2 regions of the Bacillus sp. TCT6 genome follow, and region 2 is predicted to be linked to the other one. Evidence: a T-box and tRNA genes for the amino acid it is inferred to sense, from the RefSeq annotation. Region 2 holds a T-box; the other holds one or more tRNA genes.
The links. The T-box of region 2 lies ahead of metG (methionine--tRNA ligase). A T-box ahead of a tRNA ligase gene usually reads a tRNA of that ligase, here a tRNA-Met.

Region 1: it has a tRNA-Met gene. The T-box ahead of metG (methionine--tRNA ligase) is inferred to sense a tRNA for this amino acid. The anticodon was not compared.

Annotation. Positions count from the first base shown of each region.
Region 1 is NZ_JBVYHX010000001.1:5,177,737-5,181,159, forward strand. Features, by position in the region: gene yabQ (spore cortex biosynthesis protein YabQ) at 1-287, shown strand, start outside; gene divIC (cell division protein DivIC) at 284-643, shown strand; gene AC0ONG_RS26575 (S1 domain-containing RNA-binding protein) at 731-1,216, shown strand; tRNA gene AC0ONG_RS26580 (tRNA-Met) at 1,376-1,449, shown strand; tRNA gene AC0ONG_RS26585 (tRNA-Glu) at 1,463-1,534, shown strand; gene spoIIE (stage II sporulation protein E) at 1,793-3,423, shown strand, end outside.
Region 2 is NZ_JBVYHX010000001.1:4,648,746-4,652,168, forward strand. Features, by position in the region: partial or broken gene metG (methionine--tRNA ligase) at 1-1,515, opposite strand, end outside; T-box leader at 1,567-1,837, opposite strand; gene AC0ONG_RS24010 (class I SAM-dependent methyltransferase) at 1,952-2,770, shown strand; gene AC0ONG_RS24015 (methyl-accepting chemotaxis protein) at 3,184-3,423, shown strand, end outside.

The DNA of each region.
Region 1 (3,423 bases), 530 kb from region 2:
TTATAGCGCAGCTATTTATTGCATTTATATTATTCTTATTTCGTATACTGCTTTCAATTGGACATGTGTTATGGAAAATGGTGATTTGGATATTACTTTTCATATGGAAAGTTTTTTTCTGGCCTGTTCGATTTATTGCTTCGCTCATATGGAAACTTCTCCCTAATCGTGTTAAACTTTTTATAGTGAAACATATAGGGTTCCTGCAATATATAGCAAAATTGAAGGGACATATCTTCCAAATATGGGAGCGTATAAAAAAGAAGTTAGGGGGACCTCGGAAATGAGGGAACTGAGACAAAGAACAATCGAAAAACAGAGTCCAAATCCTGTTAAAGAGCATATAATACAAACGGATGAGAACAGGAAGCGACTTTATCGCCGTTTAGCGGTTTTTCTTGTCTTTACTTTTACAATTATTGCGAGTATTAGTGTAACGTTTTATCAACAAAACAGTTCCATTAAAGCAAAAGAAGCAAAAGTTAAGGACATGAAAAAAGAACTGGATTCATTAACGAATAAAGAAAAAAGTCTAAAAGACGAAGTTCAAAAGTTAAATGATGAAGAGTACGTATTAAAGATTGCTAGAAGGGATTATTTCTTCTCTGGTAAAGGGGAGATAATTTTTCCTGTTTCGAAGTAGAGTATGTCTTATTGACACTATATTTTAGGATTATATATAATAAAGTAAAATTTGACTTTTTAACCACTAAGGAGGAGCATTTTTTTTATGTCAATCGAGGTAGGCAGCAAGTTACAGGGTAAAGTAACAGGTATTACAAATTTTGGGGCTTTTGTGGAGCTGCCAGAAGGCTTAACTGGTCTTGTTCATATTAGTGAAGTTGCTGATAACTATGTAAAAGATATTAACGATCACTTAAAAGTGGGCGACCAAGTAGAAGTAAAAGTTATTAATGTTGAAAAAGATGGAAAGATTGGTTTATCTATCAAAAAAGCGAAAGAACGTGAAAAAACAGAAGGAGATCGTCCACGCGGTGAATACCAACGCGGTGGTGATCAACAACGTTCTGGACGTCCACAACGTAATAATCGCTCTTTCAACAGAGATAATCGCGGTGGCGGTAACGACCGAGCTCCAAAAGAAACATTTGAGCAAAAGATGGCACGCTTCTTAAAGGATAGCGAAGATCGTTTAACTTCTTTAAAGCGTAACACAGAGTCTAAACGTGGTGGCCGTGGCGCACGTCGCGGATAATAAGACCGTTTAGTTTTTAACATATAGAGAGGTACCCAGAGTGATGGCTCAGGGTACTTTTTTATATGTGAAAATATATTTTAAAAAAGTTTTCAAGATATGTTGACTTTAAATAATATCTGATGTAAGATACTAATTGTCCGTTAAATACGACGACATGGCGGTGTAGCTCAGCTGGCTAGAGCGTACGGTTCATACCCGTGAGGTCGGGGGTTCGATCCCCTCCGCCGCTATATTTAATTTAACGGCCCGTTGGTCAAGTGGTTAAGACACCGCCCTTTCACGGCGGTAACACGGGTTCGAATCCCGTACGGGTCATCTAAAAAGATCATGCAAATTTGCATGATCTTTTTTTGTTAAATGGATTAAGATATACAACACTTCTACAAAATCACCCTATATTTTCTGAATGTTTAATTAAAAAAACGAAATAACTTACATACCGTGTATATCTGTAGAGTTATTTCGAATAAAAAGTCGAACGATTATAAAAGTGAAAACTGTTGTTTTGACAAAAATCCCAACAATCATCTTTTATAATGACAGTAATTAAACTATGCAGGTGGTGTTAAAAGTATGCCTAAAGCAGGAAGGAATACTATGAATACAAGTGCATTGGCAATGAATGAGAGTCAGCTTGGAGGAATAAAGTGGACGAGTAAGTTGCGAATGAAATTTGAACAAGTTTTCTTTAGATGGGGATTTATTATTGTTGTTATTGGTTTTCTTTTGGGAAGAGCATATATATTAACAAATATCTTACCGTTTGCACTACCATTTTTTGCTGCTGTTTATGTTATGAAGCGGGATAAGATGCCGCTAGCATTTTTAGCTCTAATGGGAGGAGCTCTTTCAGTCTCGATAGATAATTTGTTTTTTACTTTTGCATCTATCTTTACTTTCTTCATTTATAATATCTTCTTTAGTAGATTCACACGTAAAACCGTTGGACTTGTTCCATTTCAAGTATTTATCTCCGCATTAACCGCACACTTAGTTGTTGTATATTTTGCACAACAAACTGTCACCATGTACGATTTACTCGTTAGTACCATTGAGGCTGGGCTTAGTTTTGTATTAACTATGATATTTTTACAAAGTGTTCCGCTTTTAGTAGAAAGGAAAGGAAAACAACAGGCGTTAGAGACGGAAGAAATTGTTTGTTTGATTATATTACTAGCATCTGTTTTAACGGGTACAACAGATTGGTTTGTATATGATGCTTCTATTCAACATATTTTTACACGGTATTTAGTACTAGTATTTGCATTTATTGCGGGTGCTGCTACAGGATCTACAGTGGGGGTCGTAACAGGTTTGATATTAAGTTTAGCAAATGTATCTAGCTTGTCCCAGCTTAGCCTTCTTGCTTTTTCTGGATTGCTTGGTGGGTTGTTAAAAGAAGGGAAGCGTTTAGGTGTTAGTTTAGGTTTATTAATTGGGACAAGCTTAATTACATTATATGTAGACAAACAGACAAATATTGTAACGACTTTAATTGAGTCAGGCGTAGCGATTGCTATCTTCTTATTAACGCCAAAGCTTGTTTTAGATCGTATTGCTAAATTTATGCCAGGTACACAAGAGCATTCGCAAGATCAACAACAATATTTAAGAAGGATGCGCGATGTTACAGCGAACAAAATCAACCAATTTGCAAATGTATTTGCTGCTTTATCTAATAGCTTTTCTGTATATGGGTATGTAGAGGAAGAAGATAAAGAGACAGAAGCAGATTTGTTTTTGAGTACAATTACTGCGAAAACATGTCAAACATGCTTTAAAAAGGATCAATGCTGGGTAGTGAATTTCGATAAAACGTACGATTATATGAAACAAATAATGAGTGAAACGGAAGAAGGAACCCTGCAACATAATCGTAAATTAGTTCGTGAGTGGGACAAGCATTGTGTGAGAGGGAAAAAAGTGACGGATTTAGTAGCGGGTGAATTAGATCATTTCTATGAGGGACAAAAATTACGAAAACAAATGAAGGAAAATCGTAGAATAGTTGCGGAGCAACTATTAGGTGTATCAAAGGTTATGGAGGATTTTGCTAAGGAGATACAACGAGAGCGTGAAAATCATCAGGTGCAGGAAGAACAGATTATGCAAGCGTTCCGTGATTTTGGTGTCGAAGTAGAGCATGTTGATATTTATTGTTTAGATAGAGGAAGTATTGATATTGAAATGTTGATTCCCGTTGC
Region 2 (3,423 bases):
CAATTTCGGTTCACAATCGACAATGTGCTTCGAACTCTTTCACTTGAAAATGGTAAAAATGGTTCAAGGAGATTTGCAAAATTAGCAATAAGATAAATACAATTATAAATCGTTTCTTCACATGAAACTGGATTATCTTCTCTTTCTTTCCAAGGCTGCCTCTCATCAAAGTATTTATTTGCAAAACGTACGGCATCGAATATTGTTTCTAGCGCCACCTTAAATGTAGTTTGCTCAATCGCCTCTCCTACATTTTTATATAATCCTTCTACTTTATCCTTCAGTTCTACATTGATAGTTCCCTGCGGCACAATGCCATCATAATATTTTTCAATAAACTTTAATGTCCGGTTCACGAAGTTCCCGTATGCACCTAACAGTTCACTATTATGACTGTAAATGAATTCACGCCATGAAAAATCAGTATCACGATTTTCTGGTGCATTTACTGTTAAAAAGTAACGAATAGAATCTGGATTGTAACGTTCTAATATGTCAGGCACCCATACTGCCCAGTTTTTACTCGTAGATAACTTTCTTTTTTCAACTGTTAAATACTCATTCGAAACGATATGACGCGGGATTGCTTCCTCTCCTATTCCAAGTAAAACCGCTGGCCAAATGATGGAGTGAAATGGAATATTATCCTTGCCGTGTACATAATATGTTTGCGCATCGCTATTCCAAAACTCATGATCATCTTTTCCTGTTTCTTCAGCCCAATATTTACTCGCTGAATAATATCCTGCCACTGCTTCTATCCATACGTAAATTTTCTTATCTTCATACCCTTTCACTGGAATTGGTACCCCGATTGGTAAATCTCTTGATACAGCCCTATCTTGTAACCCTTCCTTTACATATCTTTCCGTTAATTGAATTGCATTATCACGCCATGTTCCTTTTTCTTTTGCGATTTCTACAACTTTTTTAATTTGCTGCTGAAATGTATGCAATGCAAAATAAAAATGCTCTGTTTCCTCTACAGATGGTGTACTACCACATAACTTGCATGTCTTTTCTAACAAATCGAGTGGATCTAAAATAGCTGAACACGCATTGATCGCCTCTTGCTGCTTCATGGCAATGTGGACATATTCCTTCTACATAACGATCCGGTAAAAACTGCGTACACGTTTTACAGTACGCTTGTTCCACTGTTTTTTTATAAATATAGCCTTCTTCCAATAAACGTAAAAAAACTTTTTGAACAGTTTCATGATGATGCTCGCTATCGGTACGTGTATAGCAATCATACGTAAAACCGAGATCACGAAAACATCGCTGGAATTCTTCATGGTACTTATTAGCAATTTCTTTTGCTGTCACACCTTCTTGTTTTGCTCTAATTGCAATCGGTGTTCCATTACAATCACTGCCCGAAACATACAACACATTCTCACCTTTTGCCCGGTAATAACGTGCTAAAATATCTCCAGGTAACAAACTCGCAATATGACCAAGATGTAACGAGCCATTTGCATACGGCCAAGCGCCTCCAATAAAAATACTCATCTTACATTCCTCCTTTTAAATATAAAAAAGCCCCGCCCTTATCTTAAAAAAGATAAGGGCGGGGCTGTATAAACAGTCGCGGTACCACCTTATTTCGCCAATTACTCACATAATTAGCCTTAACAAGTACGGAGCTATATGCTCTTATACTGTGGTTTTGATAACGAGTACCAACTCTCGTCGCCGCCTACTATTATCATTTGATAAGTTCAGGACGAAGCTCAAAGGCCATTGTTCAAATGAATATTCTTGCTTCTTCTCAGCTACCGAAGCTCTCTGGAAAGAATGTGTTCATCCTACTTTTCCTTTTCAACGCTTTTACGTATAAAAAGTATTGTACGACTTAATCACAGAAAAATCAAACTTTTATTCAGAAAGAAAAGGAAATCCCATCCCCCTGCCGAATAACTATACGTTCACAAAAGGAGTGATAACATTGAACCAAAAACAACTAAGCACTATTAATGAAAAAAGCTGGAATACAGCTGCTTATGAAGCTTGGACGAATCGCCATGGGGCACCGGAGGATTATGCGAAAAAAATCATGGAAGACCCTATGCGCGAGGTAGATCACTATTTACCTTACATACAATCTCCGAAAGGAAAACGTATTATTAACTTACTAGGATCAAAAGGGAATAAGGCCGTTGCTCTCGCCCTTTTAGGCTCTGACGTAACAGTTGTTGATATTTCAGCAAGTAATGCAAAATATGCAAATGAACTTGCTGATGCCGCAGGCGTTTCTATTCATTACATCGTTTCTGATGTACTAGATGTAAATCTCTCCAAATCATTTGATATCGTATTACTGGAGCTTGGTGTACTTCATTACTTTCTAGATTTAAAACCACTTTTCACCAAAATCTCTCAACTACTAAAGCCAGATGGAATACTTATCCTCCGCGATTACCATCCAATATACACAAAGCTATTAGGAGTAGACCACCCATCGTTTCGGGCCAATGGAAATTATTTCGATGAAGAATTGATTGAAGATGATGTTGCTTATAGCATTCTTCTTACAGAAGCGCAGAAAGAATCGTTACCGAAAACAACCATCCGTCGCTGGACATTAGGAGAAATTATTACAACACTCGCCGAAGAACATTTTAAGATTGAAAAACTAATTGAAGAACAGGGACCTCATCAAAAGTGGGTCTCCCCTTCTACTGCCCCAGAAGGAATTGAAGAACAAATACCCGGTCTATATACAATAATTGCGCGAGCATGCAAAAAAGGATCCCTTCACGGATAGGATCCTTTTTGCATGCTCGCGCATATAAGTTGAGGTTGGAGATTACCATAATTCTGTAGAATAGGACACAAGATATTTCAACATTTCGTCTCTGACTTACGTCGTCAAAAAGGGGTATGACCAACATAACGAAGAGTAATGTTTTAGTTGATACTGATAATCGTTATCAACTAATTAGAAGTATACATGATGTTATTTCAAATTTCAATAGCATTTCTAATATTTATTTATGGATTTTATGATATACAAATGTATACATTTTAAGAACTTTTTCTAATACCAATCTGACTCCTTCCATTATCTGCTATAATTTTCATTGAACAGATTAATAACTTCATAATAATGTTTTTATTAATTTCGCTTCAAATATCTATAAATCATAATAAACAGTTTAAATGAAGGTAGGGGTAACGATGAAATATGTTAGTATTCGAAAAAAACTACTGTTCACACTCTTAAGCATTTCTTCTTTATTTAGCATTGCTCTTATTGTTATTCTTTCATTCGCCATGAATCAAGCAAGTGAAATCGAAACGTTAAAAAATGATGTATCGAAAAGAGCGACGATTTTAAAAGAACGTGGCGATTGGTTCCAGGCACAAGTTGCTGGTTTACAAGAATATTTGCTATCACATGATCAAAAAGGATTAGAT